Regions from separate parts of the Streptomyces sp. NPDC002004 genome, predicted to be linked through region 2. Evidence: predicted binding sites of a transcription regulator. Region 2 holds the regulator's gene; each other region holds the start of a gene.
The links. Region 2 encodes HrcA, which represses chaperone genes, less so after heat shock. Its sites were predicted from a motif close to TTNGCACTCNGNNNNNCNGAGTGCNAA; they were not measured.

Region 1: groES (co-chaperone GroES) is a predicted target of HrcA. The motif match lies at 7,900-7,926, and genes of this name have one in related genera.
Region 3: groL (chaperonin GroEL) is a predicted target of HrcA. The motif match lies at 1,273-1,299, and genes of this name have one in related genera.

What each region holds. Positions count from the first base shown of each region.
Region 1 covers NZ_JBSFDP010000002.1:218,389-229,000, forward strand. The annotation lists gene tsaD (tRNA (adenosine(37)-N6)-threonylcarbamoyltransferase complex transferase subunit TsaD) at 1-107, shown strand, start outside; gene ACWCP6_RS04045 (hypothetical protein) at 104-400, shown strand; gene ACWCP6_RS04050 (cell wall-binding repeat-containing protein) at 467-2,518, shown strand; gene ACWCP6_RS04055 (YciI family protein) at 2,659-3,009, shown strand; gene ACWCP6_RS04060 (RNA polymerase sigma factor) at 3,097-4,371, shown strand; gene ACWCP6_RS04065 (THUMP-like domain-containing protein) at 4,408-5,694, opposite strand; gene ACWCP6_RS04070 (polysaccharide deacetylase family protein) at 5,785-6,861, shown strand; gene ACWCP6_RS04075 (polysaccharide deacetylase family protein) at 6,975-7,799, shown strand; gene groES (co-chaperone GroES) at 8,072-8,380, shown strand; gene groL (chaperonin GroEL) at 8,485-10,113, shown strand; gene ACWCP6_RS04090 (ester cyclase) at 10,327-10,612, opposite strand, start outside.
Region 2 covers NZ_JBSFDP010000001.1:490,277-500,888, forward strand. The annotation lists gene ACWCP6_RS02120 (ribonuclease Z) at 1-157, opposite strand, end outside; gene ACWCP6_RS02125 (histidine triad nucleotide-binding protein) at 178-537, opposite strand; gene ACWCP6_RS02130 (S41 family peptidase) at 730-3,960, opposite strand; gene ACWCP6_RS02135 (VOC family protein) at 4,110-4,502, opposite strand; gene ACWCP6_RS02140 (16S rRNA (uracil(1498)-N(3))-methyltransferase) at 4,541-5,290, opposite strand; gene ACWCP6_RS02145 (nitronate monooxygenase) at 5,287-6,360, opposite strand; gene dnaJ (molecular chaperone DnaJ) at 6,654-7,790, opposite strand; gene hrcA (heat-inducible transcriptional repressor HrcA) at 7,791-8,807, opposite strand; gene ACWCP6_RS02160 (MBL fold metallo-hydrolase) at 9,015-9,764, shown strand; gene ACWCP6_RS02165 (DUF3097 domain-containing protein) at 9,799-10,612, shown strand, end outside.
Region 3 covers NZ_JBSFDP010000003.1:117,655-128,266, forward strand. The annotation lists gene thrC (threonine synthase) at 1-216, shown strand, start outside; gene ACWCP6_RS06485 (MoaD/ThiS family protein) at 213-491, shown strand; gene ACWCP6_RS06490 (cold-shock protein) at 941-1,144, shown strand; gene groL (chaperonin GroEL) at 1,462-3,084, shown strand; gene ACWCP6_RS06500 (hypothetical protein) at 3,368-3,532, shown strand; gene ACWCP6_RS06505 (ATP-binding cassette domain-containing protein) at 3,564-4,364, shown strand; gene ACWCP6_RS06510 (DUF7224 domain-containing protein) at 4,361-5,668, shown strand; gene ACWCP6_RS06515 (amidohydrolase family protein) at 5,814-6,782, shown strand; gene ACWCP6_RS06520 (SDR family oxidoreductase) at 6,866-7,714, opposite strand; gene ACWCP6_RS06525 (MarR family winged helix-turn-helix transcriptional regulator) at 7,824-8,288, shown strand; gene ACWCP6_RS06530 (hypothetical protein) at 8,305-8,775, opposite strand; gene ACWCP6_RS06535 (hypothetical protein) at 9,053-9,274, shown strand; gene ACWCP6_RS06540 (hypothetical protein) at 9,271-9,594, shown strand; gene ACWCP6_RS06545 (PTS transporter subunit EIIC) at 9,851-10,612, opposite strand, start outside.

The DNA.
Region 1 (10,612 bases), on a different contig from region 2:
AGCTGTCCGCGGACTCCTCCCTCCCGGTCACGGACCCTCATGTCCCGGGCCGGGCGCACGACCACGACCATGTGCACGAGGTCAGCAAGGAGAACCTGTACGGATGACGGTCGCCCTGATGTGGGAGGCCCGCGCGGTCGCCGGGCGCGGCGCGGAACTGCTGGACTGGGCGAGGGGCCGGGAGCTCACGCCGGGGCCGCTGCGCCGCGAGACCTTCCGCGCACCCGGGGACCGTGTCCTCGTCATCACCTGGTGGGATGCGGACTTCGCCGCCGACCTTCCCGAACTCCCCGATCCGGACGGTGCTTTGGTGACCCGGCCGGTCCACCGGTGGCGCTTCGAGTCGCTGGGGGACGGACGGGAGCCGGGCGCGGGCCCGTTGCCGGGGTGTGATCCGTAACTCCGTTCCCCTGCCCCACGGCCGTCCCTTAGGGTGCGGACCTCGAAAATATTTGTGGGGGCACATGTGAACAGGGGAATGCGCCGCGGTCTCGCGGCGCTGGGCACGGCCGTGGCGATGGCGGGGGGCGCCCTGGCCACGGCACCGGGGGCCGCGGCGGCCGGCCCGGTGGCCTGGCAGGCCACCGACGGCAAGCTCGCCTACACCGACGCGTACACCAACTACCTGGTGGCCGGAACGGCGTCCGAGCTGCACGGCACCGAACTGGCGTACGGCGCCAAGCATCCGGCCTGGTCGCCGGACGGCAGCCGGGTCGCGTACGTCAACAAGGCGACCGGGCGCGTCGAGACCCGTCGCTACACCGGCTCCACGCCGGTGACGATCGAGGAGCAGTCGAGCGGCACCGGCGCGGCCTCGGAGCCGACCTTCTGGTACGAGGGGCAGTACGTCGTCTACACGGCGGACGGGCGCCTCCGGTACGCCCGTTCGGACGGCGCCCGGTACGCGGAGCCGCTCCTCGCGACCGACGTGGACGGCTGCGACAAGCAGCCCAGCGGCGCGGTCAACGGCCTGCTCGCCTTCGTCCGCACCGGCACCAGCTGCGGCACCGCCACCGGGCCCGTGCTGATGCTGCTCGACGGTGACACCGGCACCATCAAGAAGCTCGCGGCCGGCGGCGAGGACCCCGACGTCTCGCCCGACGGCACCCAGGTCGCCTTCGTCCGCTCCGTCGACGGCGTCAAGCAGCTGTTCACGATCGGCGTCGACGGCACCGGCGAGAAGCAGCTGTCGCACGGCACCACGTCCGTCCGCAACCCGTCGTGGTCCGGCACCGGCACCCGTATCGCCTTCAACGACACCGGCTCGGGCACCGACTCGGCGACCCAGGTCGCCGACGTCGCCACCGGCACCGTCACCCCGCCCGCGCACAACTGGGGTGCGGACGACGTCGCCTGGCAGCGGGTCCGCAAGAACAGCACGGTCCGGGTCTGGGGCGCGGACGCGTACGGCACCAACGTCACCGCGTCGAAGTGGACCTGGAACACGGTCGGCCAGAGCCGCCCGGGCATGTTCACCGCCAAGTCCGCGGTCCTCGTCGGCAAGGACAGCCCGTCCTACGCCCTGACCGCCCCTGCGCTCGCCGGGGAGAAGTCCGGGCCCGTCCTGATGACGCCGAAGTCGTCGGTCTCGTCCGCCGTGCAGGCGGAGCTGAAGCGCACGCTGAAGCGCGGTTCGACGGTCTACCTGGTCGGCGGCACGGACATCCTGGGCAGCGCCGTCGCCTCCAAGGTGAGCGCGCTCGGCTTCACCCCGAAGCGGCTCGCGGACACTTCGCGCTACTCCACCTCGGTCAAGGTGGCCAAGGCCATCACGAGCAGCCCCGGCTACGTGTTCCTGGCGACCGGCAACGACTACCACTCGGCGCTCGCCGCATCCGCGGCCGCCGGGGCGCTCGGCTCCGGCGGCAAGGCCGTCGTCGTGCTGAACGACGACAAGAAGCTGTCGTCGTCCGTCAGGTCGTACCTCGACTCGGTCGACCCGGAGCGCACCATGGTCATCCCGGTCGGCAGCTCCGCGAAGTACGCGCTCACGCACACGTCGTTCCCGCACTGGCCGAACCGCTGGCACTACTACCCGGTCTCGGGCACCGGCCACGACGGGACGTCCGTCGCGCTCGCCAAGCTCTGGTGGTCGGCGCCGAACCAGGCCGGTCTCGCCCGGACGGACAGCTGGCGCGGCGGGCTGTCCGCGGCGACCGGCATGTACACCTTCGGGCCGGTGCTGTGGACCGACGAGACCACGCCGTCCGACCGCGTCGCCTCTTACCTGCGCGGTGAGGCGGCGAGCGCCAACCTCGTCATCGCCTTCGGCGGCACCGGTTCGGTGTCGCGGAACGTCCTGGACGCGGCCGGGTCCGCCATCAGCCCGGGCGCGAGCCGGTTCACGTACCGCGGGTACTACGAAGGCGCCTGGCAGGGCGGTCCGCAGGGCCTGCGGAGCCCGCAGGCCGAACGGTCGCCGGCGCCCCGTACGGCCGGCGCGGACCCGGTGCGTCCCGGGGCCCCTGCCGCGCCGCTCCCGGACCTCTCCCGGGTCCGCACCGCGGCCGGCCGGTGACCTGACCGGACGACGCGGCACGGCCCGGAGAAATTTCCCCGAGGAATTCTCCGGGCCGTGTCGATTCCGGTGTCTCCCGTTCGACGCATGAGTGAGAGGCGGGGGACGGGCCCCCGCCCCGCACCGAACGAGGAGCCGACATGCCCCGCTACATGAGCCTGGTCCGTATCGCCGAGGACGAGATCCCGCAGGAGCTGCCCGAGCGGCTGATGCTGGACATGGGCACGCTCATCGAGGAGATGACCAAGGCCGGTGTGCTGCTCGACACCGCCGGACTCACCCCGACCAAGGAGGGCACCCGCCTGCACTGGAGGAACAGGGAGCTGTCCGTCACCGACGGACCGTTCACCGAGACCAAGGAGGTCGTCGGCGGATACGCGATCCTCCAGTGCAAGGACAGGGCCGAGGCGCTCGAATGGACCAAGCGGTTCCTGTCGATCCACGGCGACATCGGTGTGACCTCCGAGCTCCGGGAGATCGTCGAGGGCTGACGGGCCCGCGACCCGGTGCGCTCCTCTCCGCCGTGCTCCGGGGCGAGGTTTTGCGGGCACACCACCGGGGTGCTCTGATGGGTGGCCATGACGGACGCCGACACACCCCGGGGTGCGATCGAGACGGTCTTCCGGATCGAGTCGCCCCGCATCATCGCCGGTGTCGCACGGATCGTGCGGGACGTCGGCATAGCGGAGGAGCTGGCCCAGGACGCCCTGGTGGCAGCGCTGGAGCAGTGGCCCGAGTCGGGTGTCCCGGACAACCCGGGCGCCTGGCTCATGGCCACGGCCAGGCACCGTGCCGTCGACCTGGTCCGCCGCAGGGAGCGGTACGCACGCAAGCTGGCGGAGATGGGGCGCGACCCGGCCGCCGCGCCGCCGTACGTCCCCGACCCGGCCGACACCGCACTCGCCGACCCCGACACCATCGACGACGACCTGCTGCGGCTCGTCTTCACGGCCTGTCACCCGGTGCTCTCGGCGCAGGCGCGCATCGCCCTGACCCTGCGGCTGCTCGGCGGTCTGACCACCGCCGAGATCGCCCGTGCCTTCCTGACCACCGAGCCGACCGTCGCCCAGCGCATCGTGCGCGCCAAACGCACCCTGGCCGCCAAGGGCGTCCCCTTCGAGGTGCCGTCCGGCCCCGACCGCGAGGCACGCCTCGGCTCCGTCCTGGAGGTCATCTACCTCGTCTTCAACGAGGGCTACGCGGCGACCGCGGGCGACGACCTGCTGCGCCCCGCGCTGTGCGAGGACGCACTCAGGCTGGCCCGCGTGCTCCAGGGGCTGATGCCGAAGGAGCCCGAAGTGCACGGGCTCGCCGCGCTGCTGGAGCTCCAGGCGTCCCGCACGGCCGCACGCACCGGCCCGTCCGGGGAGCCGGTCCTCCTGCGCGACCAGAACCGCTCCCGCTGGGACAAGCTCCTCATCCGCCGCGGCTTCGCCGCCCTCGCCCGCGCGGACGCCGCGTCGGCGGGCGGCCCTCCCGGCCCCTGCACCCTCCAGGCCGCCATCGCCGCCTGCCATGCTCGGGCGTACACGTACGAGGGCACCGACTGGCCCCGGATCGCCGTCCTCTACGGTCTCCTGGCTGCCCGGACCCCGTCCCCGGTCGTCGAACTGAACCGCGCGGTCGCCGTGAGCATGGCGGACGGCCCCGAAGCGGGTCTGGCGCTGGTGGACGCCCTCGCCGAGGATCCGGCCCTGAAGGGCTACCACCTGCTGCCCAGCGTCCGCGGTGATCTGCTGGCGCGCCTGGGCCGCACCGATGAGGCGCGCACGGAGTTCGAACGAGCGGCGTCCCTGACCGGGAACGAGAGGGAACGGGCCCTGCTCCTGCGCAGGGCGGCCGAACCCGGCTGACCCCCGCCGTCGGAAAGCGGTTCTCCGCCCGGAGGGCTACTGCCGGGCCGGGTGTCCGACCAGCATGGTCGGCGCCCCGGCCACCCGCGTCAGAAACACGGTCGCCGCGTGCGCCCCCTGCGGTTTCACCTTCCGCCGCAGTTCCTCCGGCTCCACCGCCGACCCCCGCTTCTTGACGGTGAGCACCCCGACACCGCGTTCCCGCAACAAGGCCTTCAGCCTCTTCACGTTGAACGGCAGCTGATCGGTGATCTCGTACGCCGCCGCGTACGGTGTGGCCCGCAGCTCGTCCGCCGTGACATAGGCGATCGTCTCGTCGATCAGGCCCCCGTCGAGCTCGTCGGCGACCTCCGCGACCAGATGGGCACGGATGACGGCGCCGTCGGGCTCGTACAGATAACGCCCCACGGGGCGCACGTCCGGATCGGGCAGCCCCCGCCCGACGAGCGTCCGCGGTCCGGGCAGCAGCGTCGCCCACATCCGCCCGGCGCCCGCGCCCCCGATCCGCCCGGTGCCCGCGTCGTCGCCGGGGCCCTCGGACCCGCTCCGGCCGGGGTCCTCGGGCCCGCTCCCGCCGCCGGGCCGGGTCCCCGGTCCGAACCACAGCACCGCTTCCTTCACGTCGCCGCCGTCCGAGATCCACTCGGCCCCGGCCGCGTCGGGGATCGCCTCGTGCGGGATGCCCGGAGCGATCTTCAGTGCGGCGCGCGGCGCCTTCAGGGCCGCATCGACGGCCCAGGACAGGGGCGGCGAGTACGCCTCGGGGTCGAAGATCCTTCCGCGTCCGCCGCGCCGCGCGGGGTCCACGAACACGGCGTCGTACGGCGAGGTGTCCACCTCGGTGACGTCGGCCTCGCGCACCTCGATCAGCCGGTCCAGGCCCAGCGCCTCGGCGTTGGCCCGCGCCACCGCGCAGGTCAGCGGGTCGCGGTCGACGGCCAGGACGGAGATCCCGGCGCGCGCGAGGGCGATCGCGTCACCGCCGATCCCGCAGCAGAGGTCGGCGACGGAACGTACCCCCATCTCCGCGAACCGCTCTGCCCGGTACGCCGCGACGGACGCCCGGGTCGACTGCTCGACGCCGTTCGGCGTGAAGAACATCCGGCCCGCGTCCGCCGCGCCGAACTTGGCCACGGCGCGCTGCCGGAGCCGCGCCTGGCCGAGCGCAGCCGAGACCAGCTCGGCCGGATGGTCGCGGCGCAGCCGGGTGGCGACGGCCAGCTCGGCCGAGGGATCGGTGTCCCGCACCTCGTCGAGCAGGGCGCGGCCCTCGTCGGTGAGCAGGGCACGGAAGGAGGAGGCCGGCTGGGCGAGGTCGTTCACCGGGCCATTGTGGGCCAGTCGGTGGATGGTGCGCGCGCGACGGCGGTGTCGCCCGCGCGCGGACACGGGGCGCTGCGAGGATGCGGCGCCATGGAACTAGTACGACAAAAGGAAGAATTGGGGGAGAAGCGCGTCGACGCGGGGGTCCGCATCGGGACCGCCGACGGGACCGCCGCCGTGGCCGGTACCACGACCGCCGCCGTGGCCGGCACCGGGACCGGGGCAAGGACAGGGACCGGCACCGTGGTCGTGACCGCGGCCGGGACCGGGGCCGGGTGCGTGTACCGCCGCACCCGTCTGTGCGCCGCCCTGGCGGTCCTCGCCGTCGCCGCCCTCGCCTCCGGTTGCGCCGGTTCGGACACCGGCGTCAGGCCCGCGCCGGGTCCGCAGCGTCTTCAGCTCCCGGCGGCCCGCGACCTCGACTCGTACGCCACCAGACTCGCGGCCGAACAGCGTGCCCGCGTCGCGGCCGCCAAGCGCTGGGGGCTGGCGGAGACCCCCCTGACCGCCCCCGCCCCGCCGGAGGCCAAGCCGCGGATCCGGGCCCGTGCGGGGTTCGAGGTGCACGACCAGGAGAAGTACCCGCCGGTGTTCACCACCGTCCCGACCAAGCAGAAGGTCGTCTTCCTCACCATCGACGACGGCGAAGAGAAGGACCCGGCGTTCCTTCGGATGATGAGCGACCTGAAGATCCCGTACACCGCCTTCCTCAGCAACTACCTGATCGAGAACGACTACGGGTACTTCCGGAAGATGCAGAGGTCCGGGGTCACGCTGAACAACCACACGCTGACCCACCCCTATTTGCCGGGCCTCGACTACGAAGCGCAGCGCCACGAGATCTGCGGCATGCAGGACATCATGGAGAAGGAGTTCGGCAAGCGGCCCACCGTCATGCGCCCGCCCTACGGCAGCTACAACCGGGACACCCTGCGCGCCGCCGCCTCCTGCGGCATCAAGTACGCCCCGATCTGGAACGAAGAGGTCTTCGTCGACCGCTGGGAGTACCGCGAGGACGACAGACGGCTGCGCCCCGGCGACATCGTCCTCACCCACTTCCGGGGCCGCAAGGACTGGAACGGCACCATGGTCGACGACATGCGCCGGTTCCTGAACCTGGTCACCGCCAAGGGCTACGCGGTCGCCAGGCTGGAGGACTACCTGTGACGGGACGGGCGCAAACGCCCCGGGCCCGGATGCGCGGCTGGGCCTCCGGCGGGGCGGGGGCGGGCGGCGGCCGGGCGCACGGGGCAGGCACTCGTCGGGCGCGGGTGCGTCGCATGCCGTCCGCGGTGCTGGCCGGCGTCGTGCTCGCGTCCGTCCTGCTCACCGGCTGTGCCCAGTCCGTCGACCCGATCGAACGGCTCAGCAGGAAGGCCGCGCAGAAGGTCGGCCCCCACCCGCACCAGCCGACCGCGGCCACCTACCGCCGCTGGGGGGTGCCCACACCGCTCGCCGCGCCGCCCCGCCCCCCGGGCGCGCGGCCGGTGCCGGGTGCCGCGGCGCGAGGGCTGCCGCCCGTCGTCGACCACGTCCCCACCAACCGCAGGATCGTTTTCCTGACCTTCGACGACGGCGCCGAGAAGGACCCCAAGTTCGTCGACATGGTCCGCGAACTGCGTCTTCCCGTCAGCCTGTTCCTCACCGCGGACGTCGAGGGGCCCGGCTACGGGCGCTTCGGGCAGCTGCGCGCCGTCGGCTCCACCGTGCAGAACCGCACGCTCCACCACCCCTTTCTGCCCGGACTGCCGTACGCGGGACAGCGCGCCGAGATCTGCGGCCAGCAGGACAAGCTCAAGGACCGCTTCGGCACCCGGCCCCGCCTGTTGCTCCCGCCCTACGGCAAGTACGACGACGACACGCTGCGCGCCGCCGCGGACTGCGGGATCACGGCCGTGGTGCTGTGGCGGGCTTCCCTGCAGACCCACCACCTGCGGTACGCGGACGCCAGCGGGGGGCGGCTCCGTCCGGGGGACATCGTGCTGGTGCGCTTCCGGGGCCCGGACGACCCGCACGGGGAGACGCTCACCGCTATGACGGCGCGTCTGCTGCGGCAGATCCAGGAACAGGGTTTCACGGTGGCGCGGCTGGAGGACTACCTCTGACCACCGGCCGGTGACACGCAGGCGCGGCGACGGGGACGGGTGGCGATCGCGCTCGTGGGGGCGGTGATGGCGGGGCTTCCGGCACGACATGCGCGGCGCATTGGCACTCCGCTTGACCGAGTGCTAATCGCGGTCATAGTCTCGGCTCTGGCACTCCCCACCGGAGAGTGCCAATACGCGACGGGCAGGTCCGGCACCCGCGACGACGGATCCACCTGGTCGCCACCTCAGACAGTTAACCCCGTGAGATCTCCGAAGGGGGAGGTCGGATCGTGACGACCACCAGCTCCAAGGTTGCCATCAAGCCGCTCGAGGACCGCATCGTGGTCCAGCCGCTGGACGCCGAGCAGACCACGGCCTCGGGCCTGGTCATTCCGGACACCGCCAAGGAGAAGCCCCAGGAGGGCGTCGTCCTGGCCGTGGGCCCGGGCCGCTTCGAGAACGGCGAGCGCCTTCCGCTCGACGTCAAGACCGGCGACATCGTGCTGTACAGCAAGTACGGCGGCACCGAGGTGAAGTACAACGGCGAGGAGTACCTCGTCCTCTCGGCTCGCGACGTCCTCGCGATCATCGAGAAGTAATCACCCCGATTTCTTCGAACTGCGCCCCTGGTCACCCTGCTGATGCCGGGCGGCGAGGGGCGCATTTCTTTCACCACACTTTCCGAGAGGGCTGAACCGCTCCCATGGCGAAGATCCTGAAGTTCGACGAGGACGCCCGTCGCGCCCTCGAGCGCGGCGTCAACAAGCTTGCCGACACGGTGAAGGTGACGATCGGCCCCAAGGGTCGCAATGTCGTCATCGACAAGAAGTTCGGCGCGCCGACCATCACCAACGACGGCGTCACCATCGCCCGTGAGGTCGAGCTCGAGGACCCGTACGAGAACCTCGGCGCCCAGCTCGTCAAGGAGGTGGCGACCAAGACCAACGACATCGCGGGTGACGGCACCACCACCGCCACCGTGCTGGCCCAGGCCCTGGTCAAGGAGGGTCTGCGCAACGTAGCCGCCGGCGCCTCGCCGGCCGCCCTGAAGAAGGGCATCGACGCCGCCGTCAAGGCCGTTTCGGACGAGCTGCTCGCGACCGCCCGCCCGATCGAGGAGAAGTCCGACATCGCCGCCGTGGCCGCGCTGTCCGCCCAGGACCAGCAGGTCGGCGAGCTCATCGCCGAGGCGATGGACAAGGTCGGCAAGGACGGTGTCATCACCGTCGAGGAGTCCAACACCTTCGGCCTGGAGCTGGACTTCACCGAGGGCATGGCGTTCGACAAGGGCTACCTGTCGCCGTACTTCGTGACGGACCAGGAGCGCATGGAGGCCGTCCTGGAGGACCCGTACATCCTCATCAACCAGGGCAAGATCTCCTCCATCCAGGACCTGCTGCCGCTCCTCGAGAAGATCATCCAGACCGGCGCCTCCAAGCCGCTGCTGATCATCGCCGAGGACGTCGAGGGCGAGGCCCTGTCCACGCTCGTCGTGAACAAGATCCGCGGCACCTTCAACGCCGTTGCCGTGAAGGCCCCCGGCTTCGGCGACCGCCGCAAGGCGATGCTCCAGGACATCGCGGTCCTCACCGGCGGCACCGTCATCGCCGAGGAGGTCGGCCTCAAGCTCGACCAGGTCGGCCTGGACGTGCTGGGCACCGCCCGCCGCGTGACCGTCACCAAGGACGACACCACCATCGTCGACGGCGGCGGCAAGTCCGAGGACGTCACCGGCCGCGTCGCCCAGATCAAGGCCGAGATCGAGGCCACGGACTCCGACTGGGACCGCGAGAAGCTCCAGGAGCGCCTCGCCAAGCTGGCCGGCGGCGTGTGCGTGATCAAGGTCGGCGCCGCCACCGAGGTCGAGCTCAAGGAGCGCAAGCACCGTCTGGAGGACGCCATCTCCGCGACCCGCGCCGCGGTCGAGGAGGGCATCGTCTCCGGTGGTGGCTCCGCCCTGGTCCACGCCGTCAAGGTGCTGGAGGGCAACCTCGACAAGGAGGGTGACGAGGCCACCGGTGTCTCCGTCGTCCGCCGCGCCGCCGTCGAGCCGCTGCGCTGGATCGCCGAGAACGCCGGCCTCGAGGGCTACGTGATCGTGTCCAAGGTCGCCGAGCTCGACAAGGGCAACGGCTACAACGCCGCCTCCGGCGAGTACGGCGACCTGATCAAGGCCGGCGTCATCGACCCGGTCAAGGTCACCCGCTCCGCCCTGGAGAACGCCGCCTCCATCGCCTCCCTGCTGCTCACGACCGAGACCCTGGTCGTCGAGAAGAAGGAAGAGGAGCCGGCCGAGGCGGGCCACGGCCACGGTCACGGCCACAGCCACTGACGCCACGCGCTCACGCGCGCCGAGCAGTCGCACCGAGAGGCCCGGTTCCCCCGTCGAGGGGGTGCCGGGCCTCCCGGCTGTAAGAAGGTGCGGCAGGCCGAGGCGCCGTGCGCCGTCACCGCCGCCCCGCCCCGGCAGCGCGGTGGGGCGCGGTGCGGGTGCGGTGACCCCGGCTCGCCTCCGCGGTCCGGGCCCGGCCGGCGCGGGCGTCGCTCAGCCGGGCATCGCGCCCAGTTCGCGCATCAGACGCATCGCGTCGTAGTGCCACCAGCCCTCGGCGATCCTCCCGTCCTTGCAGCGGAACGTCGTCGAGCCCGTCATGGTGCACGTCCTCCCGGTCGCCGGTATGCCCAGGAAGTCGCCCTGGTGCCTACCGGTCCAGGTCCACAGGGTGGTGACGCAGTCGCCCTCGGCCAGCTGCACGTCCTTGTCGAGAGAGAAGTCGAACCCGCCGCGCCACATCTTGACGCCCTGCCGCATGACGTCGCGGCCGTAGACG
Region 2 (10,612 bases):
CGGCGACCCCGGCCCGCAGCATCTGGCGCTGGGTGCCCTCGCCGGGGTCGAAGAGGATGCCCTCACCGTCCCAGCGCAGGACGTAGCCGTTGTGGTTGCGGTGCCGGGTCGGGACCTGGCTGGCGGTGCCGAGCACCACCAATTCGCGTACGGACAAGGTCGGTTACCGCTCCCCGGCTATCCCGGGGGCCACTGCAGGCCGCGGCCGCCGAGCACGTGCAGATGCGCGTGGAACACGGTCTGGCCGGCGCCGGAGCCGGTGTTGAAGACGACCCGGTAGCCCCGGTCCTCGATCTTGTCCTCGATGGCGACCTCGCGGGCCTCCCGCATTATGTCCGCGACGATCTGCGGCTCGGCGGCGGCGAGCGACGCGGCGTCCGGGTAGTGCACCCGGGGGATGATCAGCACATGCGTCGGTGCCTGCGGGTTGATGTCGCGGAAGGCGACGGTGGTGTCCGACTCCCGTACGACGGTCGCCGGGACCTCACCCGCGACGATCTTGCAGAACAGGCAGTCGTCCTGCGGCTCTCCGGCCACGGTCACGCCTCCTCGACTCCACGGCGGCGGCCCCGGGCCGCCGCGACGCTCACAGTGATCACGCACCCGCATGCTATCGGCACGAGGCCGCCGCACGTCCGGCCGTACCGCCTCGGCGGCACGCATGCCGACGGCGCCGGCCGGCACCGCGCCTGCCGCCCCGGTCCGACGGGGGCGGCCGGCGCGGCCCTGTCAGGGCAGTTCCGGCAGCTCCGGTGCCGTCTTCGCCGGATTCTCGGACAGCGCCGCCAGCGCGATGCGGATGGCCTCGTCGAGCTGTACGTCACGGCCGGCCGCATGGTCCTGGGGGGTCTGGACGACCTCGACGTCCGGGTCGACGCCGTGGTTCTCGACGCCCCACCCGTAGCCCTCCAGCCAGAAGGCGTACTTGGGCTGGGTGACGAGCGTGCCGTCGACCAGCCGGTACCTGCTGTCGATGCCGACGACGCCGCCCCAGGTGCGAGTGCCGACCACCGGGCCGATACCGAGGGCCTTGATCGCGGCGTTGACGATGTCGCCGTCGGAGCCGGAGAACTCGTTAGCGATGGCGACGACGGGCCCGCGCGGCGCGTCCTGCGGATAGCTGGAGGCCCGCATGCCGCGCGGCAGGTCCCAGCCGACGATACGGCGGGCGAGCTTCTCGACGACCAGTTGGGAGGTGTGGCCGCCGCGGTTCTCACGGACGTCCACGACCAGGCCCTCGCGGGTGACCTCGAACCGCAGGTCGCGGTGGATCTGCGCCCAGCCCGGCGCCTGCATGTCGGGGACGTGCAGATAGCCCAGGCGTCCGCCGGACTTCTCGTGCACATACGCCCGCCGCCCCGCCACCCAGTCGTGGTAGCGCAGCGGCTCCTCGTCGTCGATGGGGACGACCACGGCGTGCCGGGGGTCCCCTCCGCCCGCGGGCGAGACGGTGAGTTCGACGGGCTTCCCGGCCGTGCCCACCAGCAGCGGGCCGGGTCCCGTCACCGGGTCGACGGGCCGTCCCGCGACCGCGACGATCGCGTCCCCCGCGCGCACCGCGACGCCCGGTGCGGCGAGCGGTGCGTGCGCCCGCGGGTCGGACGTCTCGGACGGCAGCACCCGGTCGACCCGCCACAGCCCGTCGGGGTGCCGGGACAGGTCGGCGCCGAGCAGCCCCTGCCGGGTCTCCGCCCCGCCCCAGCCGCCCGACGAGCTCACATAGGCGTGCGAGGTGCCGAGTTCGCCCTGCACCTCCCACAGCAGGTCGACGAGGTCGTCATGGGTGGCGACACGGTCGAGCACGGGCCGGTAGCGGTCGAGCACGGCGTCCCAGTCGACGCCGCCCATGTCCGGCCGCCAGAAGTTGTCCCGCATGATGCGGCCCGCCTCGTCGAACATCTGGCGCCACTCGGCGGCCGGGTCGACGGTCTGCCGGACCCGGGACAGGTCGACGGTGATGTTGGTGTCGCTGTCCTCGTCGCCGGAGGCCCGCCGGTCACTGGGCACGACCTTCAGCTTGCCGCCGGTCCACAGCAGCACCCGCTTGCCGTCGCCGGTGACCGCGAAGTGGTCGGCGTCCGACGCGAGATGCTCCACGCGCTGCTGCGCCAGGTCGTACCGCTCCAGGTCCGACTTGGGCTCCGGGTCGTCCGGTGTGGCCCGGGACGCGCCGAGCACGCCGGTCACGGGGTGCCGCAGCCACAGCAGCCCGTCCTTGGCCGCCCGCAGCGTCGAGTAGCGGGCCGCCTCGACGGGGAACGGCACGATCCGGTCCGCGAGCCCGTCGAGGTCGATGCGCGTCACGGGCGCGCCCTCGCTCTCGGGTGTCTCGTCCTTGTCGGGAGCCTCGAAGGGGCGGCCGTGCCGCTGCGGCCCGAAGGGGGACGGTGTGGTCGCGGCCAGCGTGATCAGGTGCGGGCGTGAGCCGCCGACGAAGGCGAGGTCGAAGACGTGCTCGTCGTAGACGGGGTCGAAGGCACGGGCGGACAGGAAGGCCAGGTGCTTGCCGTCGAGGGTGAACGCGGGTGCGTAGTCGCGGAAGCGCAGCGGTGTCGCCTCGCTGACGGAGAGGTCCGCGGTGTTGGCGAGTTTGAGCTGCCGCAGGGGTGAAGGGCCCGCGTGCGACCAGGCGAGCCACGCCGAGTCGGGTGAGAAGACGAGCCCGGTGGCCTCCCCGTCCTCGCTCCGGTCGACCTCCCGCACCTCCCCGCTCTCCCGCTCCACGAGCAGCACCCGCCCGTCGTGCGCGGCCACGGCGGCGCGGCTGCCGTCGGGCGCCATCGCAAGACCGAGCACCCGGCCGAGCCGGCCGGCGGCGATCCGGCGGGGCGTCGCGCCCGGGGCGAGTCCGGTGGCGGGCGCGAACTCCAGCGCGTCGTCGCCCTCCGCGTCCGTCACCCACACCACGTGCTCCTCGCCCTCGGCGCGGAAGGTGCGGGGCAGTCGGGCGCGTACGCCGGGTTCGGCGAAGAGCGAGCGGGCGGGGCCCTCGCGGTGCGTGATCCAGTGGACGGCGCCGCGCACGGACAGGGCGCTGCCGCGTCCGGTGTGGTCGGGCGCGCCGTTGCCGAACCAGCGGGCGGCGCTCACGGGGTGCGGCTGCAGGTCGGTGCGCTGCCCGCCGAGCCGGATCTCCAGGGGCCGCGGTTCGGCTCCGTCGAGGTCGTCGAGGATCCAGAGGGCTCCGGCGCTGGAGTACACGAGGCGGGTGCCGTCGGTGGCCAGGTGCCGGGCGTAGAAGCTTCCCCCGTCGACCGCGGTGTGGCGGCGCAGGTCGGAGCCGTCGGCGAGCGACGAGTAGACCGCGCCCACGCCTTCGTGGTCGCTGAGGAAGGCGATCCGCTCTCCCGCCCACGCGGGGTACTCGATATTGCCGTCCAGGTCGTCGTGGAGCCGGACGAACCCGCCGTCGCCGTCCGTGTCCCCGTCGGCGGCACGGCCGATCCACAGCTTGCCGGCGGTGCCGCCCCGGTAGCGCTTCCACCAGGCCGCCTCGCGGCCCATCGGCGCGGACAGCAGGACCACCCGGGACTCCGGGCCGTGGGCGACGTTCCCGACGGGGCCGTACGGCAGGACCTCGGCCGGGCCCGCGTCCAGCGGCACCGCGTGGGCCCAGGAGCGCCGCAGGGATGCCTGCCCCTGGGTGCTGAGGGCGAGGACCCGCCCGTCGGGCAGCCAGCCGCGGACACCGGTCTGCCAACTGCCCCAGTACGTCAGCCGGGTGGACCGCCCGCCGTCGACGGGCGCGATGTGCACCTCGGGTGCGCCGTCACGCGTGGACGTCCATGCCACGGTCGTGCCGTCGTGGGATATCCGTGGATGGCCGACCGGGACGTTGTCGGCGCTCACCCGCCAGGCCCGGCCTCCGGTCAGCGGAGCGACCCAGACGTCGTCCTCCGCCGTGAAGGCGACCAACTCACCGTGGACATGCGGAAACCGAAGATACCCAGGCTGCGTCACACGATCACCCTAGGCAGCGCGACCCGTCCCGGTCAGGGGTTTCGATCACTTCCCCTGAACGGGCGGTGACATCCGGGCCACCGTCCGGGTGCCGGTCACGGAGCCGGGGCCGGGGCGGACGAGGTGCCCGCCCCGGACGGGGCCGCGCGTCAGCCGCGCAGGAGCAGCCACTCCTGGATCTCCACGAGGTTGCCCTCGGGGTCCCTGAGGTGGGCGACGCGCATGCGGTCCGTCATGGCGGCGGGGCCGTGGATCAGAACGGCGCCCCGGGAGGTGATCTCCGCGCAGTAGGCGTCGAGGTCGTCCACGCGCAGGACGACCAGGGAACGGTGGCCGTTGACGGTGTCCTTGAGCTCGCCGAGGATCTCGGCCATCATCGCCCGGTCCTGGAGCGCGATGCCCGCGGAACCCGTCGTGGGGCTGAACTTCTCGTACGGCCCGTCGACGGCGCCGGACTGCGGCTTCAGTCCGAGTACGTCCGCGTAGAAGTGGTAGCAGGCACGGAAGTCCGTGACGAGCAGTCGCACTTGGGCGAGTTCCACCGCTGGTCTCCTTCGGGAGGGTCCTTGGACCGCGAGGGTCAGGACCAGCGGCCGGTGCGCCCGAGGAGCAGTGCGGCAGCCGCCGTCCCCGCGGTCGACGTACGCAGCACGCTACGCCCCAGCCGGTAGGCGCGGGCGCCCGCTTCGGCGAAAAGATCCAGTTCGTCGGGCGAGACCCCGCCCTCGGGGCCCACGACCAGCACGATCTCGCCGGACGCGGGCAGTTCGGCGGTGGCCAGCGGCGCACTGCCGTAGTCCCGGTCCTCGTGCAGGACGGCCGCCAGGTCGGCCTTCGCGAGCAGCGCGGCGACCTGCTTGGTCGTCATGGCGTCCGTGACCTCGGGGAAGCGCACCCGCCGGGCCTGCTTGCCGGCCTCGCGGGCGGTGGCCCGCCACTTGCCGAGGGCCTTCAGCCCGCGATCGCCCCTCCACTGGGTGATGCAGCGGGACGCCGACCACGGCACGATCGCGTCGACGCCGGTCTCCGTCATCGTCTCGACGGCGAGTTCGCCCCGGTCGCCCTTGGGCAGGGCCTGGACCACGGTGATGCGCGGCGCCTCCTCGGGCTCCTCCGACACCGACGCCATGTGGACGACCAGCCGGTCCTTGCCCTCGGTGGCCACCACCGAGCAGTCGGCCCAGCGGCCCGCGCCGTCGGTGAGGACGACCTCCTCGCCGGGCCGCAGCCGCTTCACGGAGACGGCGTGCCGCCCCTCGGGACCCTCCAGGACGTACCGCCCGTCCGGCCCCGCCCGGAAGTGGTCGACGACGAAGACCGGCGCGGTCATGCGGCGCCCCGCAGTCCCAACGCCGACTTCGCCGCGTCGATTTCGGCGGACAGCACCTCGACGAGCCGCCCGGCGGGCAGCTCCCGCGCGAGCCGGTGGCCCTGGCCCGCCCACAGCGCCATGCCCTGCGGGTCGCCCGCCTTCGCCGCCGCCTTGCGCAGGCCGGAGGTGAGGTGGTGGATCTCGGGGTAGGCGGCGGGGGCGTACGGGCCGTGCTCCCGCATGAAACGGTTCACCAGCCCGCGCGCGGGCCGTCCCGAGAACGCCCGTGTCAGCTCGGTCCGCACGAACAGCGGGTCGGTCATGGCCTGCTTGTGCAGCGGGTGGGCGCCCGACTCGGGCGTCACCACGAACGCGGTGCCGAGCTGCGCCGCCGACGCGCCGGCGGCGAGCGCTCCGGCGATCTGCGCGCCGCGCATCAGGCCGCCCGCGGCGACGACGGGGATCTGCACGGCCTCGCGGATCTGCGCGATCAGCGACAGCAGGCCCATGCCCGCGCCGTCGATCTCCGGGGTGTCGCGATGGGTGCCCTGGTGGCCGCCGGCCTCGACGCCCTGCACGATCACGCCGTCGGCGCCCGCCCACTGGACGGCCTGCGCCTCCTCGGGCGTGGTCGCCGTGACCAGGGTGCGCGTGCCGCGGCGGGCGAGCGCGTCGACGACCTCACGGGTGGGGCATCCGAAGTGGAAGGAGACGACCGGCACCGGGTCGTCGCGGAGAATGGCCAGCTTGGCCTCGTACCCGTCGTCGCGGCCGCTGTCCGGGTCGCCCAACTCGGTCTCGTACCAGGTGGCCTCGCCGGCCAGCTGATGGGCGTAGACGCCGACGACAGCCGGATCCGCGTACTCCGGCTGCGGCAGGAAGAGATTGACGCCGAACGGCCGGTTCGTCAGCCCGCGCAGCTGCTTGATCTCCGCGTACATGCCGTCGGCGGTCTTGTACCCCGCGGCCAGGAACCCGAGCCCGCCGGCCTCGGACACGGCGGCGGCGAGCTCCGGTGTGGCAACACCACCCGCCATCGGGGCCTGCACGATCGGAACCGGAAAAAGATCGGTCAGCGCGGAGGACATGCCCGCATGGTGCCACGTCCCGCCCACAAGACCGAATCCGGCCGACCAGGTGGCATAGTCCAATGACGCGTTCTGATCGCTTCACCTGACGACCGCACCAGCCTGCCGCGGGCAGCCGTACCCGCAGGGCGACGGGAGTGCCCTCTGCGCGGTCGAGAGCCCGGGGGTGGGCACAGCCCCGGTGCCGGGCAGCCGTGGCGCGCGGGCCGGCCCCGGTGGCGGGCACCCCGGAACGCGCGATCCCCGGTGCCGGCACCCGTGAGGGCGCCCCGCACCGGGGATCGCGCAAGGCGTCACCGCCCGTTGAACGCATCCTTGAGCCGCGAGAACAGCCCCTGCTGACCTGGCTGGAACTGCCCCGTCGGGCGCTCCTCGCCCCGCAGCTTCGCCAGCTCCCGCAGCAGCCGCTCCTGTTCGGGATCGAGCTTGCCCGGCGTCTGCACCTCGACGTGCACGACGAGGTCGCCGCGCCCGCCGCCGCGCAGATGGGTCACTCCGCGCCCGTGCAGCGGGATCGACTGCCCGGACTGCGTACCGGGCCGGATGTCGACCTCTTCGAGCCCGTCCAGCGTCTCCAGCGGCACCTTCGTGCCGAGCGCGGCCGCCGTCATCGGAATGGTGACCGTGCAGTGCAGATCGTCGCCGCGCCGCTGGAAGACGGCGTGCGGCAGCTCGTGGATCTCGACGTACAGGTCACCGGCGGGACCGCCGCCGGGCCCGACCTCGCCCTCGCCGGCGAGCTGGATCCGCGTGCCGTTGTCCACACCGGCCGGGATCTTCACGGTCAGCGTCCGACGCGACCGCACCCGCCCGTCACCGGCGCACTCCGGGCACGGCGTGGGCACCACGGTCCCGAACCCCTGGCACTGCGGGCACGGCCGCGAGGTCATGACCTGGCCCAGGAAGGACCGGGTGACCTGCGAGACCTCACCACGGCCGCGGCACATGTCACACGTCTGGGCGGACGTGCCCGGTGCGGCGCCCTCGCCGTTGCAGGTGGTGCACACCACGGCGGTGTCCACCTGGATGTCCTTGGTGGTGCCGAAGGCCGCCTCGTCGAGCTCGATCTCGAGCCGGATCATGGCGTCCTGGCCGCGCCGCGTGCGCGAGCGCGGGCCCCGCTGGGACGCCGTACCGAAGAAGGCGTCCATGATGTCCGAGAAGTTGCCGAAGCCACCGGCACCGAAGCCGCCGGCCCCGCCACCGCCCGCCTGCGACAGGGGGTCGCCGCCGAGGTCGTAGACCTGCTTCTTCTGCGGGTCCGACAACACCTCGTACGCGGCGTTGATCTCCTTGAAGCGCTCCTGCGTCTTCGGATCGGGGTTGACGTCCGGGTGCAGCTCGCGGGCGAGCCTCCGGAACGCCTTCTTGATCTCGTCCTGGGACGCATCGCGGCGCACGCCGAGTACGGCGTAGTAGTCCGTGGCCACTTACGACTCCGCCAGGATCTGTCCGACGTAACGTGCCACTGCGCGTACTGCTCCCATCGTTCCCGGATAGTCCATGCGGGTCGGGCCGACCACGCCGAGCTTGGCGACAGCCTCGCCGCCCGAACCGTAGCCGACCGACACCACGGACGTGGAGTTGAGTCCTTCGTGGGCGATCTCATGACCGATCCGTACGGTCATGCCCGAGTCCTTGGCCTCACCCAGCAGCTTGAGGAGCACGACCTGCTCCTCCAGCGCCTCCAGCACCGGCCGGATGGTGAGGGGAAAGTCATGTCCGAAGCGGGTGAGATTGGCGGTGCCGCCGATCATCAGCCGCTCCTCGGTCTCCTCGACAAGAGTCTCCAGCAATGTGGAGAGCACCGTCGAGACCGTACCGCGGTCCTCGCTCTCGAACGAGTCCGGCAGGTCCTGCACCAGCTGCGGCACGTCCGTGAACCGGCGCCCGGCCACCCGGCTGTTGAGCCGCGCCCGCAGATCCGCCAGCGAGGTCTCGCCGAACGGCGCCGGGCAGTCCACCATGCGCTGCTCGACGCGCCCGGTGTCCGTGATCAGGACGAGCATCAGACGGGCCGGAGCCATCGAAAGCAACTCGACATGGCGAACCGTCGAGCGGGTGAGCGAGGGGTACTGCACGACCGCGACCTGGCGGGTCAGCTGGGCGAGCAGCCGGACGGTGCGGGCCACCACGTCGTCGAGGTCGACGGCGCCGTCCAGGAAGTTCTGGATCGCACGCCGCTCCGGCGCGGTCATCGGCTTGACGCCCGCGAGCTTGTCGACGAAGAGCCGGTAGCCCTTGTCGGTGGGGATGCGCCCGGCACTGGTGTGCGGCTGGGCGATGTAGCCCTCTTCCTCCAGGACCGCCATGTCGTTGCGCACGGTGGCCGGCGAGACGCCGAGGCGGTGCCGCTCCGTGAGCGCCTTGGAACCGACGGGCTCCTCGGTGCCGACGTAGTCCTGGACGATGGCGCGCAATACTTCGAGCCTGCGTTCACTGAGCACGCGCACACCTCCAGTTGGCCTGTCCCGCTTGTCCGTCCTGCGGCTCTCGTCCTGGCACTCCCCGGTGTTGAGTGCCAGCATTCCCCGGCCCAGTGTACGGCCGGTGGGTGCGCCGTGGGCAAGGCCGGTCCTGCGACGTGGTGCCGGTGACCGTGGGTGCGACTAGCGTCGCGGTATGAGGCTGACTTGGGAAGGGAGAGCGGGCGGGTGAACGCTCCGGTGAACGGTCCGGCGTGGGACGAGGGGGGCTGGGAGCGGCTGACGGGGCGGGTCGGGCGACGGCGGCTGCCGGTGTGGGACTGCACCGTGGGGCTGATCGTCGGGGACGACGGGGCGCTCATGGTCGACGCCGGGTCGAACCTGCGCGAGGGGGTCGGGCTGCGGGCGGAGGCGGAGCGGCTGCTCGGCCCGGGCCGCCGGGTCACGCACCTGGCGCTCACCCACCCGCACTTCGACCATGTGCTGGGCGCCGCGGCGTTCTCGGGCGTCGAGGTGTTCGGGGCGGTCGGCGTCGACGGGGTCCTCGAGCGCGGCCACGACGAGCTGAGGGCGGACGCGGTGCGGCACGGGCTCGATGCGCAGGCCGCTGCCGAGGCCGCCGACCTGCTGGTCCTCCCCCGCCACCTGGTCAGTGGCGAGTGGACGCTCGACCTGGGCGGTGTCCAGGTGCTGCTGGCGAACGCGGGCCCGGGGCACACGGGGCACGATCTGGCGGTCCTGGTCCGCGCCACGCCCACATCCCCCGAGATCGTGTTCTGCGGGGACCTGGTCGAGGAGTCCGGCGAGCCGCAGGCGGGCCCCGACGCGATGCCGGCCCGCTGGCCGGCCGCCCTGGACCGCCTGCTGTCCCTGGGCGGGGACGACGCCGTGTACGTGCCGGGACACGGTTGCGCCGTGAATGCGGAGTTCGTCCGCGCGCAACGCGCCGAGCTGGCGGCCCGGTTCGGCGTGTCGTAGTTCACGCGGCCCCGCTTCTCCTATCGTCGTGCGAATGCTCCCTCCCGCCTCCCGCCACCGTCCCTCCGACGAGCGCCCCTCGGACCCGCAGCGCCGGCTGTACTCGCCCGATCTGACGCCGCCCTGGAAGAAGCAGCGGCCCGCGCCCGAGGTGGCGGCGGAGCCGGGCCTCGTGGTCGAGGAGGTGGCGACGGGGTTCTGCGGTGCGGTGGTGCGCTGCGAGAAGACGGCCCAGGGACCGACGGTCACCCTGGAGGACCGCTTCGGCAAGCACCGGGTGTTCCCGCTGGAACCACGCGGCTTCCTGCTGGAGGGGCGGACGGTCACACTGGTGCGCCCCGCGGCGGCCGCACCGGTGCGGCCCTCCCGTACGGCCTCCGGTTCGATCGCCGTGCCCGGCGCCCGCGCCCGGGTCGCCCGGGCCGGCCGCATCTACGTCGAGGGCCGCCACGACGCGGAACTCGTCGAGAAGGTGTGGGGCGACGACCTGCGGATCGAGGGCGTGGTCGTGGAGTACCTGGAGGGCATCGACGACCTGCCCGCGATCGTGTCGTCGTTCGCCCCGGGCCCGGACGCCCGGCTGGGCGTGCTCGTCGACCACCTCGTGCCCGGTACGAAGGAGTGGCGCATCGCCGAGTCGGTGACCGGCGAGCACGCACTGGTGGTGGGCCACCCGTACATCGACGTCTGGGAGGCGGTGAAGCCGTCGTCGGTGGGGATCGCCGGATGGCCGGCCGTGCCCCGCGGGCAGGACTGGAAGACCGGCGTGTGCCGGGCACTGCGCTGGCCGGAGAACACCGGCGCAGCCTGGCAGCGCATCCTCGGCTCGGTGCACAGCTACAAGGACC
Region 3 (10,612 bases), on a different contig from region 2:
CGTACGGAGGGCATCTTCACGGAGACCGCCGGCGGTACGACGCTCGGCGTGGCGAAGAAGCTGATCGAGGCCGGTGTCATCGACCCGTCCCTCACCACGGTCGTCGTCAACACGGGTGACGGCCTGAAGACCCTGGACGCGGTGGCCCCGACGACGGGTATGACCGCAGTCATCCGCCCCAACCTGGACTCTTTCCGAGAGGCTGGCCTCGCATGAGCGTCAACGTCCGCATCCCCACCATCCTCCGCACGTACACCGGCGGCCGGTCCGAGGTGCCGGCCGAGGGCGCGACCCTCGCGGAGGTCATCGCCGACCTGGAGAAGAACCACGCCGGGATCGCCGCGCGCGTCCTGGACGACCAGGGCAAGCTGCGCCGGTTCGTCAACGTCTATGTGAACGACGACGACGTGCGGTTCGAGCAGGGTCTGGAGACCGCGACGCCGGACGGCGCTGGCGTCTCGATCATCCCGGCGGTGGCCGGCGGGTGCTGAGCCGCTGAGCGCCCCCGTGGTGGCCGCCGAGCGTCCCGGCTGCACAGAGTCACTGGAATTGCCCCCTCCGCGAGAGAAACGGAGGGGGCAATTCTGCATGGTTGTGCACGGTAGAGTTGGGGAAGCAGCAGCACCGCACCTTGCCGGGTGCATATGAGTTCTTGGCCCGCACCATCGAGATGCAGCCAAACTGGTGCGCCCTTTTGCGCCATTGATTCCTTTTGCGGGGCCCGACTTGCCCTGAATTCAGTCACATTCTGTGCATATTTCGGATCGGTCGTGCCCAGATTTCTCGTCCGATTGACCTGTTGCAGACGGCAGTTGGACAGATACATTCAGCCGCGGTCGACGCGTTCCGGCGCACACCCCGAACCATTCGGAGGGGTGAGGTCTGACCCGGGTCCGCGAAGTGCGGTCCTGTGCAAGGGCCAGTAATAGGGGAGTTAGGCATGGCTCAGGGCACCGTCAAGTGGTTCAACGCGGAGAAGGGGTACGGCTTCATCGCGGTCGACGGTGGTGCGGATGTTTTCGTCCACTACAGTGCGATCCAGATGGACGGCTACCGCACCCTTGAAGAGGGCCAGCGGGTCGAATTCGAGATCTCGCAGGGTCAGAAGGGGCCGCAGGCCGACATGGTCCGCGTGACCGCCTGAAACGCGCGACCGGCACAACACGTCACGGAGGGCCCGCATCCCCGGGGATGCGGGCCCTCCGGCGTGTCCGGCGCCGCCCGGCGGGCCCGCCGCGGCCGCGGCACGGGCGGGCGAAGGCACGGAAGCGTCTTGCACTCGGCAGGGGTGAGTGCTAATCATTGGCGTTAGCACTCTCCGAGTGAGAGTGACAGATCGAGGATCGGGTCGGTGAGGTCCGCAGGCCGGTGGGGCAAGGAACCACAAGGCATGCAGGCCGTCCGTCGCGGGCGCAGGCGCGATCCGGAGCAATCCACCCCTGTCCGGGAGGACCACTTCACATGGCCAAGATCATCGCGTTCGACGAGGAGGCGCGGCGCGGCCTCGAGCGCGGCATGAACCAGCTCGCGGACGCCGTCAAGGTGACCCTCGGCCCCAAGGGCCGCAACGTCGTCCTCGAGAAGAAGTGGGGCGCCCCCACGATCACCAACGACGGTGTCTCCATCGCCAAGGAGATCGAGCTCGAGGACCCGTACGAGAAGATCGGCGCCGAGCTGGTCAAGGAGGTCGCCAAGAAGACGGACGACGTCGCCGGTGACGGTACGACCACCGCGACCGTCCTCGCCCAGGCACTGGTCCGCGAGGGCCTGCGCAACGTCGCCGCCGGCGCCAACCCGATGGCCCTGAAGCGCGGCATCGAGAAGGCCGTCGAGTCCGTCTCGGCCGCCCTGCTCGAGCAGGCCAAGGACGTGGAGACCAAGGAGCAGATCGCCTCCACCGCCTCCATCTCCGCCGCCGACACCCAGATCGGCGAGCTCATCGCCGAGGCGATGGACAAGGTCGGCAAGGAAGGCGTCATCACCGTCGAGGAGTCCCAGACCTTCGGTCTGGAGCTGGAGCTCACCGAGGGTATGCGCTTCGACAAGGGCTACATCTCGGCGTACTTCGCCACCGACATGGAGCGGATGGAGGCGTCGCTCGACGACCCGTACATCCTCATCGCCAACTCCAAGATCTCCTCGGTCAAGGACCTGCTCCCGCTGCTGGAGAAGGTCATGCAGTCGGGCAAGCCGCTGCTGATCATCGCCGAGGACGTCGAGGGCGAGGCCCTGTCGACCCTGGTCGTCAACAAGATCCGTGGCACCTTCAAGTCCGTCGCCGTCAAGGCCCCGGGCTTCGGTGACCGCCGCAAGGCCATGCTCGGCGACATCGCCATCCTCACGGGCGGCGAGGTCATCTCCGAGGAGGTCGGCCTCAAGCTGGAGAACGCGTCGCTGGACCTCCTGGGCCGCGCCCGCAAGGTCGTCGTCACCAAGGACGAGACCACGATCGTCGACGGCGCCGGCTCCTCGGAGCAGGTCCAGGGCCGCGTGAACCAGATCCGCGCCGAGATCGAGAACAGCGACTCCGACTACGACCGCGAGAAGCTGCAGGAGCGCCTGGCGAAGCTGGCCGGCGGCGTGGCCGTCATCAAGGCCGGTGCCGCCACCGAGGTGGAGCTCAAGGAGCGCAAGCACCGCATCGAGGACGCCGTTCGCAACGCGAAGGCTGCCGTCGAGGAGGGCATCGTCGCCGGTGGTGGCGTGGCCCTGCTCCAGGCCTCCCAGGTCTTCGAGAAGCTGGAGCTCGAGGGCGACGAGGCCACCGGTGCCGCCGCGGTCAAGCTGGCGCTCGAGGCCCCGCTGAAGCAGATCGCCGTCAACGCCGGCCTCGAGGGCGGCGTCGTGGTGGAGAAGGTCCGCAACCTCACCCCGGGTCACGGCCTCAACGCCGCGACCGGTGAGTACGTCGACCTGATCGCCGAAGGCATCATCGACCCGGCGAAGGTGACGCGTTCCGCCCTGCAGAACGCCGCCTCCATCGCCGCGCTGTTCCTCACCACCGAGGCCGTCATCGCCGACAAGCCGGAGAAGGCCGCCGCGGCCGCTCCGGGCGGCATGCCGGGCGGTGACATGGACTTCTGATCCGTCCCGGCGGATCGGAGCGTCCGGCCCCTCCGCGGACCGGACACGTCCTTCACGTTCCGAGGGCGGCACCCTTCTCCCAGGGGTGCCGCCCTCGGGCGTTTCCGCACGCGGGAGCGAAGGGCACCGCGTCCGCATCAACGGGTGACGGGGCGGTCAAGCACCGCGGGCCATGTCTCTCGACCAGTGACCATCGGCACAAACGCAACCCCTCTGTGCGGCCCCTGAGCCCGCCCGCCTAGGGTCAAGAGCGACCAAAGAACCTGTTCGCAGGGGGGATTGCATGCGCTCCACGACCAAGAGGCGCAGGTCGGCCGCCATGGCCACCCCGGCGCCGCCGGCCGTGGCCGTGCCGGCCCCCGTCGTTGAAGCCGAAGCCGAAGCCGTCGCCGAAGCCTTCGCCGGAGAGACCGGCGGCGGCCGTCCGTCCTTCTCCGCCGCCGCGTGAACACCCAGAGCTGATCAGGAACATCGTGTCCTTGCGCGACAACACCGCCGCGGCCGGCGCCGCCCCGTTGGCGGTGGTCACGGGTGTGACGGTCCGCTACGGGGCCCTGACCGCCCTCGACGACGTTTCGCTGGACTTCCCCTCCGGGGTCACCGGCCTGCTCGGTCCGCACGGGGCGGGGAAGAGCACCCTGCTGTCCCTGCTGAGCACGGCCCGCAGACCCCGGTCGGGGGCGGTGACGCTGCTGGGGGAGTCGGCGCAGGGCCGTTCGCAGGTGCGGCGCCTGCGGCGGCGGATCGGCGTACTGCCGCAGACGTTCGGCTTCCATCCCCGTTTCACGGTGCTGGAGTTCACCGAATACGCGGCCTGGCTGCGCGAAGTGCCGTCGGGGGTGCGCCGGGAGCGGGCGCGGGAGGCGCTCGGGCTTGTCGGGATGGAGCGGTATGCCGACCGGAGGATGGGGGCACTGTCCGGCGGGATGCTGCGCCGTGTCGGCATCGCGCAGGCCGTGGTCAACGCGCCGTCCCTCGTGCTGCTCGACGAGCCCACGGCCGGGCTCGACCCCGCGCAGCGGGTGGGGTTCCGCACGCTGATCCGGGAACTCGGGGAGCGGTGCGCCGTGGTGATGAGCATGCGCCTCGCCGGGGATGCGGCCCGTGTCTGCGACCGCATCGCGGTGCTTGTGGAGGGCGAGGTCCGCTTCACGGGCACCGTCGCCGAACTCTGCCGGCTGCCCCGGACGGACACCGGGGACGAGGGCGCGGACGTCGACGGCGCGGCGGTCGAGGCCGGATATCTGCATCTGGCCGGCGCCGAGGCGGCCGTCGGGTGATCCGCGTCCTGCTGATCGAGATGCGCCGCGCCGAAGCGAAATGGGCCGCCTGTCTCGTGGGGTTCGTCGGCTGGGTGTACTTCGCCTCCGAGAGCCCGGACGACAGCGACTGGATCGGCTGGTGGACCCAGACGAGCCTGGAGACACAGCTCTTCGGTGTGATCGTGCTGGGCCCGGTGATGAGCAGCGCCGCGGCCTGGGGAGCGGGGCGCTCCTTCCGCCACCGGACCGGGGACTGGGTGGACACCGCGCCCCGCAGCGGATGGACCCGGGCATTCGTGCAGTGGCTCGCCGCCTGGCTGTGGGCGCTGCTGGCCTACGCCGTCCTCGCCGCCGTCGCGGTCACGCGCACCGTGCCCGTCGGTGACGCCGACGGGCCCGTGTGGAGCCCGTTGCTGCTCGGCGCCGGGATGCTGGGCCTGCAGACCGGCGCGGGGGTGGCATTCGGCGCGGCGCTTCCGTCCCGTGTCTGCGCACCTTTCGCCGGTCTCCTCTGGTACGCCCTCTTCGCGGCCCTGGCCTGCGTGCCCGACAGCCCCTTGAACAGGCTCTTCCCCGCGATCGACGAACACTGGGACACGGTCTTCGAGCCGAACGTCCCCCGGATGCTCATCGCGACCACCTGGTGTCTGGCGCTGGCGCTGGTTCTGCTCGCCGTGCCGGTGCTGTGCCGCCGCGGGACCGGTGCGATCGGGCCGCAGCCCGTAGCCCTGGCGACGGTCGCGCTCGTCGCGTGCGGCACGGGCGCCGCGCTCGTCATGTTCCGTACGCCGGCCCCCGACCCGTACTGGGCCGTGCGCAAGCCACAGCCCGCACACGCGGCCTGCGTCGGCAGCGGCCGGACCACGGCATGCCTCTGGCCGGAGGACCGGCACCTGCTGCCGGCGGTCCGCACCGCCGTGCAGCGGGTCGACCTCGGCCTGGGCTCCCTGTCGGGCCTCAACCGCAGGTTCTACGCGACCGGGCTCACGCCGCCGCCGGGCCATGCGGCCGAACTCCGGCTGAGCGGGCCGTCGGAGGGCGAGGCCCAGCTGACCGACGCCTTGTTCGCGGCCGCCCTCCCGCAGCCGCCGCCCCACTGCGCGACGCATCCGATGGAGGCGACGGGCGGCTACCCCGACACCTTCCTCTTCGAGGCCGTGGTCCGTAACCGGATCGGTTCGCCGGCCGACTACTACGGCAGGCGGTTCGGTGCGGCGCTCGACCGGATCACCTCCGCGCCGCGCGGCGCACAGGACACCTGGATCGAGCAGGCGGCCGAGCACATCAGGTCCTGCCGCCCCGTCCCCACGCTGCCCCGGTGAACGCCGCCCTCGCCCATGTGCCCGGGCCCGCCACGCGCGCTCGTAGTCGCCGCGGTCGTCGCGCGGTTCGCGTGGACGGTGCCCGGGCGGGCGTTCCGGCCCGTGGGTCCGGTGGACACCGCTTGCGGGCGGCGCGAAGCTGAACATGATGCGGACCGATGTGCACGCCCACCTGTGGAGTGAGGGGTATCTCCGCCTCCTGGAGTCCTACGGGCGCGAGGACACGGCGACTCAGCGGGGGCTGGGAGCGGGAGACACGCCGGCGGAGCTCGACGCCCGGTTCGAGGCGAACGACGCCGCCGGCATCGAGCACCAGATCCTGAGCGTCTCGCCGCAGACCCCGTACTTCCCGGGCGAGGCCGAGGCGGTACGGGCCGCGCGCTACGCCAACGACCTCTACGCCGATGTCGTACGCGACTGGCCGACCCGGTTCTCCGCCTTCGCCGCGCTGCCCCTGCCGCACCTCGACGCCTCCCTGGCGGAGCTGGCACGGGCGCTCGACGAACTGGGGATGGCCGGGGCGGCGGTGACGACGTCGGTCCTCGGACGCAGCATCGGCGCCCCGGTCTTCGTTCCGGTGTTCGAGGAGCTGGACCGCAGGGGCTCGGTGCTGAGTCTGCATCCGGCCGGCCGGGACGCCGGGTCGCCGCTCGTCGCCGAGAACCGGATGCGCTGGATGGTCGGCGCGCCCATGGAGGACACCATCTGCGCGATGCACCTGATGATCGAGGGCATTCCGAGCCGCTTCCCGCGGGTGCGGATCGTGCATGCGCACCTGGGGGGCGCGCTGCCGATGCTGCTGCCCCGCGCGGACGACCACGTGCCGTGGGAGGCGCCGGACATCGCCGAGATGCCGGGCGTCGCGGCCCGCCGCATGTACTACGACACCGTCGCCCACGGTCACGAGCCCGCGCTGCGGGCCGCCGCCGACACGTACGGGGTGGACCGGCTGATGCTCGGTACGGACTTCCCGTACCAGTCGGGGGACGCGCTGCGCCGGGCCGTCACCTTCATCGAGGAGACGCTGATGCCGGAGGCCGCCGAGGAGGTGCTGACGGCGGGCGCGGAGCTGCTCCCGGCGGGGGCCGTCGCGGGCCGCCGTATGCAGCACTAGGGGGTGTCCTGCCGATCGGGCCGGGCATGCCCGAGGGGGGCGGCGCCCTCGGGTGCCGCCCCCTCGTCGGGTGCGGGTGCGGGTCAGGCGACCCAGCCTTCGGTGAGGCCGAGGACCGCGGAGCCTTCCAGGTCGGTGAGCTTGGTGCCCACGAAGCCGCGGGCCCAGTCGGAGGTCTGGAGGCGGAAGACGGGCTCGTCCGCGGTCAGCGCCTCGATCACCGACAAGGCGGCGCCCTCGGCGGTCTGCGCGCCGTCGAGGAACTGCGCGACGGTGCGGTTCAGATAGGCGCTCAACTGGGGCGCGTAGACCCCGGCCTCGGCGACGGCAGCTTCCAGGTCGACGCCGACGTTGGCGACGAACTCGGTGGCCACGGCGCCGGGCTCGATCACGGAGACGGCCACGCCGTGCGCCGCCGCCACGGGCGCCAGGCTCTCCATGTACCCCTCGACGGCGAACTTGGCGGCGCAGTAGGCCTCGTTGAAGGGCTGGCCGATGACGCCGCCGACGCTGGTGACGGTGATCAGACGGCCGCCGGAGGCGCGCAGGTGGGGCATGGCGGCCTTCGAGACGTTCAGCACGCCGAAGAAGTTGACCTCCATGACCTTGCGGACCTCGGCCACGGACTCGTTCTCCAGGGTGCCGAGGTGTCCGGCGCCCGCGTTGTTGACGACGGCGTCGAGGTGGCCGTAGTCGGCGAGCACGCCGTCGATCGCGGACGTGATCGAGGCCTCGTCCGTGACGTCGAGCCGGCGGATGTCGAGCTCCACGCCCGCCTCGGCGGCGGCCTTGCGCAGGGCGTCGGAACGGCTGGGGTCACGCAGCGTGGCGACCGTCGTCCAGCCGAGGCGTGCGGCGGAGACGGCGGCGGCGAGGCCGATGCCGGAGGAGGTGCCGGTGATGAGGACGACCTTGGGGGACTGGGAAGACATGGGGAGGCCTTTCGTGGCACGGGGATGCCGAGGAGGTCGGCACATTTGAGTGCGTGTACACACACCGTAATGCTTACGTGCGTGTACACGCAACCGCTAAGCTGATGACATGCCGAAGAAGAAGCTCGCGCAGGCGGAGATGCCCGTGGCCGACCACGCCTTCTACGGGCTGGTCTGGGCCGGAACCGTTCTGACGGACCGCGTGGACCGCGCCCTGAGCAAGGCGCACGACCTTCCGGTCTCCTGGTTCGAGGTCCTGCTCTGGCTGGCCTCCAGCCCCGACCCCGTCCCGGCCTCGGTCCTGGGCAACAGCACCATGCTCAGTCGCAGCCAGGTCTCGCGCGTCGTCGACGCCCTGCAGAGCCGCGGCCTCGTCACCCGCACCCCCTCGCCCCGCGACGCGCGCTCCGTCGAGGTCTCGCTGACTCCCGAGGGCCATCGGCTCTTCGAGGCGGCCGACACCACCCGCCGCGAGTGCCTCGCCCCCGTCTTCACGGACCTCCTCGACGAGGACGACCTGGAGGCGCTCAGCGCGGTGTGGCGGAAGCTCAAGGCCAACAAGGACGCCGCCTAGGGTGTGACGACAGGCCCTAGAAGCCCCCGCACGCGCCGTCGGTGACCGTGGCCCTCAGCATCACCTCGTCGCCGTGCGGTATTTCGGCGATGCGCATGCAGAACGCGGCGTCGGTTCCGGATCCGGTGACGGTGTAGTCGTCGTAGTCGCGGGTCTCGTGGGTGTCCTCGCGCTCGACCCGGGCGCCGAAGGACGGGCCCTCGCCGGTCCTGTCGATGGCGTCCTCGATGAGCATGTCGTAGCCGAGCGAGTCGTCGCTGACGTGGGGCTCCTTCTCCAGTGCGGCCGCCGCCTCCGTCGTTGCGTCGTGCAACTCGTCCCGGCTCCACTCGGAGCTGTCGTGCAGGTAGTACAGCCCGCCGATCAGCACCAGGACCGCGAGGACGATCAACGCCATGCCCACGGGGTTGTCGGGGTTGTACTCGTAGCGGTTCGTGCCCCAGCGGCTCTTGCGGAAGACCGGCTCGTAGCCGTCGTCGCCGCTCAACCGGCCACCCCGACGGCGGGCCGGGATGCCGGGGCGAGCGCGGCGCGGGTGTCCCTACTGCCGTCTCCGCGGCGGAACTTGTGGCGCGGCGCGGTGCTCGGGGGGTGGTCGGAGCCGGTCCTCATGCGCGTCATCCTCCGCCACCGGTGCGACCGGGGCCAGCGGATTCCCGCGGCGCCCGGAGGGCCGTTCGCCGTCACCGTTCGGGTCAGTCACGCATGGCCACGCTGAGTGAGGGAACGAAAACACTCGGTATGGAGGGATGTGGGTGAATCGCATGGCGTTGAGTGCGGAGGACAGGGTGCGGGCGGCCGAGGAGGTCGTGGAACAGCTGCGGCAGGGGCTGCGACGGGCCGGGGTCGTGCTGCCCTCGCTGTGTGTGGACCCGTTGACGGTCGCGGCGGCGGAGCCGTTGCCCCTGGTCGAGCTGGGGCGGTGCAACCTGGACACGGCGTTGCGACTGGCGGCGGTACTGCACGGGCTCGGTGACACCGAATGAGCGGGCACGGAGCGGGCGCCGGAGTGAGCGGGCGCGAGGAGAGCGCTCACGGCGGGACCGGCCGCGCAACCAGCGGCTGGGGAGCGATCGGTGAGCAGCCGTCGCCCGGGGCTCCGGACCCGGGGACGTATGCCGTCGACACCCGCGACGGGCGGATCGGTCAGGTCATGGGCCACGTGGGCGGGTACGTACAGCTGCGCCCGCCGGGCGGCGGACGGGAGTGGGACTGTCCGCCGGAGGCGCTGGGGCCGGCGCCCCCGGCGGGCGAGGTGCTGCGGGCCCGCGTGCGCGAGCTGAACCGGCGCGGACGGCTGCCGTGACGAGCCCGGGTCGGTGCGCCGTTCACGCGATCGTGGGACGCTGGTGGGCATCGCACGCAGTCGCAAGCACGCCGAGGTACGTTCGCCCTCCGCAGGCCACGCGAAGGGACCCGCGATGACCGCCGCAATGGTCGCGAAGGACCAGGCCCCGGACACGTCCGCCTTCCCGGTCGACTAGGCGGCGCCTTGCCGGTCACGCAGACCGGGGTGCGTGCCAGGCCCCCTCTCGGCCCGGCGTGATCCGGAGGGACACCCCCTAGCCCGTCGCGTTCGACGTGCGGGTCCGGGGGGACGCGGCATCGGTCTGCGGTGTGGGCTCGGGGGCGTCGGGGTCGAGGTCCCGGAGCATCTGCTTGCTGAAGCCGAAGAGGTACGTCGCCGCGAAGCCGACCGTGTAGCCGGTGAGGAGGCCGCCGGCGTAGATCGCCGCCGTGAGGGAGAGGCTCCTGTTGCCGGCCAGGAGCGGGAACAGCGCCCAGCCGGACGGGCCGATGGCGGTGGAGCCGACCTTGTCGCCGAGCATCGAGAAGAGGCCGATGAAGGCGCCGCCGGCCGCGCCGCCGGCGCACGCGGTGAGGAAGGGGCGGCCGAGAGGGAGCGAGACGCCGTAGATCAGGGGTTCGCCGACGCCGAGTACTCCCGCGGGGAGCGCGGACCTGATCGTCGTACGGATGGAGTGGTTGCGGCGCAGCCGGAGGTAGACCGCGACGGCCGCGCCGACCTGGCCCGCGCCCGCCATCGCCAGCACGGGGAGGAGCACCGTGTAGCCCTGCTGCTGGATGAGCGTGGCGTGGATGGGGATCAGGGCCTGGTGCAGGCCCAGCATGACGAGTGGGAGGAACAGACCCCCGAGGACGAGCCCCGCGAACGCCCCCGTGTTGTCCAGCAGCCAGTTCGCCGCGGTGCCGATGGCCGCCGAGACCTCTCCGGCCGCGTACATCAGTCCGTAGAGCGTGGCCAGTCCGGAGAGGAGGACGGTGAGGGTGGGGGTCACCAGCACGTCCAGCGCCACCGGGAC